Regions from separate parts of the Halobacillus sp. BAB-2008 genome, predicted to be linked through region 1. Evidence: predicted binding sites of a transcription regulator. Region 1 holds the regulator's gene; the other holds the start of a gene.
The links. The regulator LexA, encoded in region 1, represses DNA repair genes until DNA is damaged. The targets are predictions, from matches to a motif close to CGAACATATGTTCG.
Positions count from the first base shown of each region.

Region 2: D479_RS00185 (YolD-like family protein) is a predicted target of LexA. The motif match lies at 4,133-4,146, and genes of this name have one in related genera.

Region 1 is NZ_ANPF01000106.1:7,885-12,895, forward strand. Features, by position in the region: partial or broken gene D479_RS19100 (recombinase family protein) at 1-573, opposite strand, end outside; gene lexA (transcriptional repressor LexA) at 865-1,488, shown strand; gene D479_RS20505 (hypothetical protein) at 1,512-1,745, opposite strand; gene D479_RS20060 (N-acetylmuramoyl-L-alanine amidase) at 1,827-2,936, opposite strand; gene D479_RS21260 (methyl-accepting chemotaxis protein) at 3,147-4,055, opposite strand; gene D479_RS19120 (hypothetical protein) at 4,374-4,565, shown strand.
Region 2 is NZ_ANPF01000001.1:29,491-34,501, forward strand. Features, by position in the region: gene D479_RS00165 (HD domain-containing protein) at 1-734, shown strand, start outside; gene D479_RS00170 (hypothetical protein) at 748-1,248, shown strand; gene D479_RS00175 (ABC transporter permease subunit) at 1,377-3,377, shown strand; gene D479_RS00180 (YwhD family protein) at 3,499-4,041, shown strand; gene D479_RS00185 (YolD-like family protein) at 4,166-4,507, shown strand; gene D479_RS19730 (hypothetical protein) at 4,575-4,976, opposite strand; gene D479_RS00190 (transglycosylase domain-containing protein) at 4,982-5,011, opposite strand, start outside.

The DNA of each region.
Region 1 (5,011 bases):
CGAAGCGTCGCTGCGATATCTTTAAATGTCAAATCATTATTGCGAAGTCGCACAACCTCTTCAATTGGAAAATGGAGTCGTTCACGGCCCGGAGCCATATGTCTGTTGGATAAATTTTCAGAAGGGTCATATCCTTCTGCTACAGCTTTCTTCATTCCTCTTCGTATTTTCATATTGTGGATTTTCCGCTGATACTCCTCCACAATCCCAACGATCTGAAGCACCATAGAATCCGACTCGGAAATCTGAAGTTCGCCTTCATGAGTAAGGGAATAAACCTTAACCCCAAGCCTGTTAAGCTGATGGAAAAGGGCTATCTTCGTATTCCCTCTTCCGAGCCTCGTCTCATCCTGAATCAGCAATGCATCCGCCTGTCTTGAAGAAAGGTACTCCAAAACAGAAAAAAATACCTTCTCTTTCTATTTCGTAGCCGCTTGCCTGTTCTTCAATGCAATCGACAATTTCCAACCCGTGATTTTCTGCCATGGCAGTCAATTCCGCCCTCTGGCGTTTTAACGATGAGATCTGCGCCTCTTTTTCCGTGCTGACGCGGCAGTACAAGACAACCTTCATCTACAATAAACCCCTCTCTTATCCGCTCGTTACCATAGAATAATAGAGAAAAGCGAAGCTGACAACAAACAAAATGATGTACGTGACGTCCAGTTTGGATAGTTTATTGAACATGTGAACCCCTCCATATTAAGAACGAACGTTCCTAAGAACCTGTGTTCGCATTTGATATTTTTAATTATATACGAATGTACGTTCCTGTCAACGACTTTTTTCGAACGCTTGTTTGTGTTTTTTTGCCCTCCATGGTACAATGTGGTTACTATAATCCTATGTACGAGGTGCTAATCTATGAATAAACTTTCCAAGCGGCAGCAAGAAATACTAGATTTCATAAAAGAACAGGTAGTGTTAAAAGGGTATCCACCATCCGTTAGGGAAATCGGACAGTCTGTGGGTCTTGCTTCCAGCTCGACTGTGCACGGACACTTATCAAGGCTTGAGAAAAAAGGCTTTATCCGTCGGGACCCTACGAAACCGCGGGCAATTGAAGTTATTGAATTAGAAGAGGATCACAGTATTCCCAGAAGCGAGGTCGCCTATGCCCCTGTGATCGGTAAGGTCACAGCAGGGTCTCCCATCACCGCTGTCGAAAATATTGAAGAGTACGTTCCACTCCCGGATACGCTTGCAGGAACGGACGACAACACATTTGTGCTCATCGTACAGGGAGAGAGTATGATAGAAGCAGGAATCCTGGACGGAGATATGGTAGTAGTCAGACAGCAGCAGACAGCTCAGAACGGTGACATTGTCGTCGCTATGACAGAGGAAGAAGAAGCTACGGTGAAACGCTTCTTCAAAGAAAAGAACCACATCAGGCTTCAGCCGGAAAATGCGACAATGGAACCGATTATACTAAATGATGTTTCCATTTTAGGACGAGTTGTCGGTTTATACCGGACGGTGCATTAAAATAGAAAGAAGCGGCGGCCGTTTTAAGCCCCGCTTCTTTTCTCTGTTCCTTTATTTTTACGAAAAACTGCCACGGCAAGAATTCCATCCCATCTGAACGTTCTTACTTGTTTCCGTGTATAACAATAAGCCACGCAACAGGCTTCCTCCATCCTTATAACTCGAATTAATCGTTGAGAAATAGATTGATCACGGGCATGATAAATAATTTCCAACGGTAAATGCTCTATCATAGAACGGTTTAATAATTGGTGCATACGCATCACCTCATTACGAACATTTGTTCTTTTATTGTATGAAGAATGACGCTGAAAGTATACCGGGAAATCCTGGGCCGTTCATCGTTTTAAATAATTTTCGATCTTTCGGGCTGTCTCCAGACGCGTCGCTCCGGATAGATCAACAAAATTGGACCCTTTTAAGCCAGCCGTTCCCCCACCGGCAACGATTATCTTTTTAGCCACTTGGCGCCTCTCTGCCGTACGCCTTAACGCAATCATTGCATTTTCCCGAATAGCAAGTGTCTCCACAGCAGGGAAATCAGCAAATGAATTGATGACAACTGCAACCTCTTCCATTTCATCATCCTCCATTTTTTTGAGGGCTTCTTCCATTGCCCTTTTTGTATTTGGCCCATAATATCCATCGACTGTTAAACCCTGATCCCTCTGAAAAGCTTTGACAGCTGTCTCTGTAGCTGGACCGAAGGAACCATCGGCCCCGTAGCCTCCCATGGAATAGCCCAATTTCAATAAATTGCGCTGCAGCACACGTACCGCTTCTCCCGTATCCCCAAGAGAAAGGTAATTTTTGTCGATCGTTTCACCGACTCCTTTAAAAGCCACACCGAAGTACTCACAGATTCCCTGCGCGTGTTCCTTTGCTACTTCTTGTTGAAAAGCTTCATTAATCATTAACAATGCCTCACGTTTGTTATCCATGTAACCGTTCTCGGTCAGAATTGCCGGCATGTCTGTTTCTCTCAACACATGAAAATTGGCTTCTTTTACACCGCGCCAGTTCTGTTGCGTCCCTCGCCGTAAATACTTGCCGACAAGCGCTGCCAATCTGCCAGCCTCCCGATTCAAAGAACCCGGATACACATATACTTCAATTCCGCTGGGATCTGATCCACCGAAAGAACCGTCAAATGCGTTGTAATGCACGGACACGTAAATATCTGCATTGTACCTGTTCGCTTCTGCTGTTCTTGTCGTAAGAGGGGTATCCGCATCTGTGGGTGCAACAAGCAGCACACGGAAGCCATGGTATAAAAGAATATCTGAGAGATAAGCAACGACCTTTCTATTAAACTCATTCTCTTTAATTTGACGCCCCAGCTCAGGTATATACGGCGTTCTCTTCCCAGGAGTCTCCATCCCATGTCCATCATCCAAAGCAACCAACCTGCCGTTCCAGCTTCCGCTTGGATAGACTAATCTTGCCATAATGATCTCCTTTACTAATCTATTAATTTCCTTTGCAAATATTTAGCAATAGTAACTACTTCTATGTAACAAGATTATGCTCACTCTTGTCCTTTGGTTCCATTTTGCCGCAACATAGGGCACATATATCCGCTTCTGTCCCTTACTAAAGCCCAAAAATCATACAAAAGGAGCGCTCCGTTCTGTTCACGGCCGCTCCCTTATATCTATCTATATAATTTCTTGCAAGTGATTGGCTCTTACCTCCAACTCTTCCCCGTCTCCGACAAGCTCATGATAAATCTCACTTGCAGACTTAATTTGTGATAAAGCAGCCTCCACATCTTTTTGTATCTTCACCGTTCCCTTTGTGATATTTTCTATTTCATTAGTAATGCTTTCTACATTTTCATTCACTTCGCTGATGGATTTTTCCACTTTATTCGATAATTTACGCACTTCTTTTGCAACGACATCGAATCCTCTCCCATGCTCTCCCGCACGCGCAGCTTCAATTGCGGCGTTTAATGACAACAAGTTTGTCTGAGAAGCAATATCACGAATGGTCTTAACCACTCCCTGGATCTTAGTTGTTTGAATACCAAGCTCCCCAAGCGTTTCCGTGTTTTCAGAAGATATCGAAGAAATCTGATCTACTCTGTCACTTAAATCATTCTGAAAGGCTAATCCTTGGACCGCCTTTTCATTTAATGTGTAAGACATATCCTTCAACCTGCCGACAAGATCCTGAAGTCCCTGCTGCCGCTCTGATATGTCTGTTGCAACTTTTAATATTCCACTGACCATTCCATTCTCCCATACAGGCATGTAGGTTGCTTCCAGCCAAATTTCTGCTCCTCGCCTGTTCTTTCTGAGAATTTTATTCTGAAAACTCTTCCCGGTTCTCAAATTTTCCCAAAAAAGCAGATACTCTGCACTTTCAGAAAAGTTCCGGAAACAGAACTCCTTATGATCCTTCCCTATAATTTCCCGGTTCGAGTTGTACCCCATTGTATCAGCAAACCGATCATTGACATAACGCACCTTGCGATCAGTTCCAAAATATATCATCGCCAAATTATCGTTGATGGATCGAAACAAGCGCTCTTCTATAACATCTCTATCTGCTGCACTAACCATTTCATTCCCCTTACTCTTTATTTATTTTGTTTCTTTCGTATAGGTATTTTACCCTATTCAAAAAACTAAAAACCACCCCGGGTACATTATTACCACTTGAATGCTCTCCGTCTAAGACCAAAACCAGACATCTTTATGGACGGAAGAATCAGCATAGGAGGTTTTCTATTTGTAAGCATACCTCTTTTATGTGAAAACGGATGTAATAAAAGCTATAGAACAAAAACAATCAGAATAGTTAAATAAAACTATTCTGAGGAAGTTAATCATTTTATACCGTATAATAATATTCAAATCCAGGCATTAAGGAGGGATAGTGTGGATAAGTTAATGGATAAGTTAATTCGTTTGTATGACGATATCGACGGGGATCGCACGAATGACGAACAACTCAAGTTAATGGATGAAATGCTTCGTCGTATAAGGGAATTAAAACAAATAAATGAAACGTTACAGGCTCAAGTGGATACTTACGAAGATTTGATTATAAGATTAATAAAAGAAGGCTAAGCGGTCATTCCTTCTCACTGAGGTAAGAATCTCCCGGAGCGAAGGCTCAGGGGGAATGGAAGCAACACAATCCAGTCAAACACGGCGTAAACAAACGTTCGTAAACATACTCTACGTAACTAACGTTGTTCATTTAAGAAAACTTTAGATTATGGAGGATGCAGGGAATGGCTGATTCACTTGTTGATTTTAGTTTCCCTCATCGCTTCTATATAATTTCAAACTCAAATAGCCTCAGGGACTAATACAATCCCCCCCATTTTCCCTGTATCTTTAAAATATGTCTGGGTTCCCCTGGCTTCTTCCAGAGGAAATGTACGATCAAATACCGGCTTAATTCTTCCTGACGCTAAGTTGAAAATATGATTATGATATGTGCTTCTTTTTTCCCTAACCTACCTTTTATTTCCTCACCCTCAGCATAACGAAAGGCTTCTGGAAATCAG
Region 2 (5,011 bases), on a different contig from region 1:
ACGGCCACTTCGACATGGAACGGATCTTAAGGGTCATGCGTCCGATGGAAGATCAGGTCGTTGTGAAGGAAAGCGGTATGCATGCTGTCGAAGACTATATTATGAGCAGATACCAAATGTACTGGCAGGTATATTTCCATCCGGTGACGAGGAGTGCGGAAGTCATCTTATCGAAAATCCTTCACAGAGCGAAAGAGCTTTACGAGAGTGACTATACCTTCCGGCTGTCCCCAGTCCATTTCCTTTCATTTTTTGCAGGGAAACCGACATTAGCAGAGTACTTGGCTCTGGATGAACCTGTGACACTTTTCTATTTTCAGACGTGGATGGAAGAGGAGGACCCGGTCCTTCGTGATCTGTGCCAGCGGTTCGTCAACCGCAGACTCTTCAAGTATGTCGAGTTCAACCCTAATTCCCAGATGAACGAATGGATGGAGCTGTATAAGCTGTTCCAGAAGGCGGGACTGAATCCTGACTATTATTTGGTTGTAGATTCGAGCTCGGACCTTCCTTATGACTTCTATCGTCCAGGAGAAGAAGGGGAACGTCTGCCTATTCATCTCCTGCAGCCGAACGATGAATTGAAGGAGCTTTCCCGTCTGTCGGATATTGTGGAGTCTATTTCAGGGAAGAAGCGGACCGACCATAAGCTTTATTTCCCGATGGATCTACTGCGTGATATGTCGAATCGAAGTAAGACGAAGAAGCGGATTATGGAAATTTTGTATGGATAAGGAGTGAGCTTCCATGTTGGAAAACCATGCGAAGTTGATGCAGTTCTTTTCTAGTACCGATGAAATCGTCGGAAGGAAGAAGCTGCAGAAGATGATCTATATTTTGAAGAAATGTGACATTCCTTTCGAAGAGCGGTACCAGTTCCATTTTTACGGACCGTATTCGGAAGAGTTGACGCTGCGTGTAGAAGAGATGTGCAATCTGGGATTTATCAGGGAAACGAGGGAAGAGAAAAAGAATTACTATCAATACCGCTATCAATTGACGGACAGCGGCAGGCAATTCCTCACCCACTATGAAATGAACCTGCCGCCGCTTCACGCACAGATTGCAGAAATGAACGGACGGAGCTCCCGGTTTTTAGAGCTGGTTTCGACGATGCTTTTCTTTGAAGATCTACCGAAGGATGAAATAGCGGAGAAGGTGTTCACAGTAAAAAGCGCTCAAAAGTATACGGAAGAAGATATAGCTGACGCTTGGAAATTTATTGAAAAATTGCGTGCTATTCATTAAACTGGGACTATAGGATCCGGTTGATTATCCTGATTTTTTTCCGACAGCGGAAAGGTGTACCACGTGAGTATGCCTTTTCTTTTTTTATCTATATGTCTGATTATTTAGAAAAAAGGTGGGATTGAGTTGTGAAATTAGTGAAGTTCATTGGTTATTATGTGCTGGGGCTGATCGGGATTGTATTGATCAGCGCGTCGCCGGCGCTGTTTTATGAGGGGGCTTTCTTTGATTTGCGCAGCTACGGTCTGCAGTTGCGGGATCTTATTATGAGTCTTGGTCATCCAACTGAATGGACATATTGGTTCAAAGGTCAGCAGGTGCCGATGCTTGATTATATATGGGAGCCGTATCGTTATTCCATGCTTCTCTTCTTTGGAGGCATTCTGCTTGGTGTCGCCCTTGCTTTTTTCGGTGCGTTCTTTACCTTATTCCTGCCGAAATGGATCCGGACCGTAGTCGATCGTATCGTCGGCCTTCTGGAGGCTGTCCCGGATCTTCTGCTCGCTTTTTCTTTACAGCTCTTCATCGTTTGGTTCTTCAAACAGACCGGATGGCTGATAGCCCCGTTCACTTCGCTTGGAGAGGATAAGATTTATCTGCTTCCGATCATCGCCATTGCGGTGCTTCCGATGGTCATGATGTACAGGATTCTTCTGCTGTTAATGGAGGAAGAGATGGCAAAGCCTTATGTGCAGCTGGCGCTGGGGAAGGGATTGACGAAATGGAACATCCTTTCCGTTCATGTGGTGCGAAACATCGTTTCCAGCGCCTTTTCCCATTCAAAAATCATCGTCTGGGGAGCGCTTTCCAGTCTATTGATCATTGAATACATATTTAACATCAACGGAATCACAACGGTGTTCATAGACGATTTCCGGCCTATTGTTTCTGCTTTTGTCCTTTTTCTTTTGTTCACTCCATTTTATTTACTGTATCAGGGAACGGAGTCTTTCCTGATCAAGGATGGACGGCGCTTGGAAGAAGAGAATTTGCACATGAATTCCTTTATGGGCACAGGAAAACGTACGGGAGGAGTGCGGTTCTCCTTCATCTGGAGAGAAATACTCGCCCACTTTAGGAATGTCAAATTCCTGACCGGCTTCCTGATCATCGTCTCGACGGTTATCGTAAGCATCTTCTATACAATGACTGCCGATCCCCTCGTCGATCAGTACTTTCAAATATACGATGAGAATGATCGACTGGTGAGCGGTGCGCCCCATACACCGGAGTACGTTTTTCTTGGGACGGACGTCCTTGGATTCAGCGTATTTGATCAATTGCTTGTCGGGGCGAAATACACGATCCTTTTTGCATTGGCTATCGCTTTCCTGCGCATCTTTATCGGCTTTATTCTGGCAGTCCCGTATACGTTCTTTCTGCCGTCGAAATGGCAGCAGGGTATCGAGAAGCTGGTGGACGGCATGCACTTCCTGCCGATGACGGTCATCGCCTACCTGCTTCTCCGGCCGGTGTTATGGATGCCGGAGGGAGGGTTTGTGACGACGGAAACCGAGCGGATCCTGTACCAGGCTCTGATCCTTACTCTGCTGGCTGCTCCGCTTGTCGTAACGCTGTTCGGAAAGGAAATGAAAGGGATCATGAAAGAAGAGTTTGTTGTCAGTACCAAAGTACTTGGAGGCAGTTCCGTCCATCTTCTATGGAAGCATCTGCTTCCACATATGAGTGCAAGGATAGGGGTTGTTTTCGGGCAGCAATTCATTCAAACGCTGCTGATTTTCATTCACCTCGGCGTATTTAATATTTACTTCGGCGGCACAAAAGTTACGTACGAACCATATCAGAACGATCCACCGCTGAGTACGACCTACGAATGGTCAGGGTTAATCGGTTCTGCGAAGAATTCTCTCATGACCGGCCGGTGGTGGCTGATCATTCCCGCTCTTCTTTGTTTTGTCGTTATTATCGCCTCTATGCAGCTTATCATCCAGGGAATCAAAGATGTCCAGCAGCGGAGGGTAGGGGTGCCGGTGGAAGGACTGCACCTGCTCCGTGCCCGACGATCTAAGAAAGAGAAAAGACAACCCCGATATAAAGATCCTGCTACGGAGGACTTCACTTTTATGAAGCGGGCGTCCGGCGAGGGCTGGAGGCGAGATGAATCATAGGAGACTTAAACAAGCGTTTGATTAATGGGGTGTTCGACGCTTCCTTGACAATAATCCTGCTGTTGTATGTTAAAATGGGACAAAATAGCTGGTGTACACAATGAGGAGGAGCGTTTAAAGCATGAGAGAATTCGATCAGTTCAAAAACAACAAAGACTCGGAAGATAAGAAAAAGAATCAGTTTACCATCATTAAGGACGACTCCACGGACGGCCACGGCGGTTACGGTGTCGGTTCCATAAGCCTGGAGAACATGACGCCTGTCATCGTCGATCCGAATGAAGAAGAGGCCTACGTCGATATGGGAGCTCTTCATGCGAGAAGTAAAGTCGAGAAGCGGATCAAGTTCATTACGGACAGAGAAGTCGTGAAGAACGGTCTGCTGTATTGGATTGCCTGGGTCACGGTGGAGTTTAAAGAAGGCAAACCTTGTTATTATGGAGTGGCAGCGAGCGAAATCGTCGTCGACCGTTCCATCAAGCGCGGCTACAAACTGATGCCTGAGCACGTGAATCATATGGATAAGTCATTGAAAGGGAAGTATGTCGTTGATCACATGGATGAAAAGTCCAAGAAAATTCTCGGTGACTACTTACGGGATTTCAAGCCGGAATTGTGGGAAAATACGACGTCTTCTTTAAAGGAATCGCTAGGAGTAGAATGAAATGTTCCGCTCCCGCATCTGCGGGGGTGGATTTTTTATGTGTCATTCCCTTGAAAACCCAGTATACCTTTTGCTTTTTTGTGTTAAAATGAGAACAAACGTTCGTTTTGGAGGAGAGAGCGAAATGGATAATCGAAATCGTGACCGTGGGACGATCAAGTGGACGTCCTTAATGCTGCCGGAGCATGTAGAAATGATTAAAAACCTGTGGAAAGAGGATGAACGGGTGGAGAAAGGAATCATCGATGAGCAGAAGGCGGCGGAAGTCGATTTTCTGCTGCAGCGGGCATGGAAAGATGATCTTACTGTAAAAGCCAGAGTGCATAACGGTTTTGATTACGAGGATGTCATACTGAAGCTGAAGCAGTTGAACAAAACGGAGCGGCGGGTGAACGCAATAAACTGGAAAACGAAAGAGCCCTACAGCTTCCGTTTAGATGATCTTGCGGATCTGGCTATTTTATAGCAGATAAAGAAAACCCGGACGTCCGTTTATCGGATCGCCCGGGTTTATTTTTAGGAGAATATTGAAATTAGAAGAACCAGTCGACCACATCTTTGAACCAAGGGTCATTCTTGAATTCCTCCTCTACATCCTTGCTGTCATCTCCGCCGCAGACTTCATCAGGAATTGCGGATTTCTCCATATACACAAGCCGCTCCTTAGGACAGTTCGGTCCGGAGAGGGCCCCGGTGTCAGGGTCGATATAGACGCCTTTCAAGCCTGGCGGTGGAATGAAAGAAGCTTCAGGAAGCGGCTCGTGGACAGCCTCCATCGTATCTGCCCAGATGTTCTTGGCATAGCGATGGTCGTTAAAGTCTTCGAGTACTTTGCCGCCTTCATCATACCCGATCCACACGGCGGACAAATACTGAGGACTGAAGCCGACCATCCAGCTGTCGGTATCCGTTGTTCCTGATTTGCCGCCATACATACGTGTCAGTTTGCCGTTGATTGGTGAACCGGTGA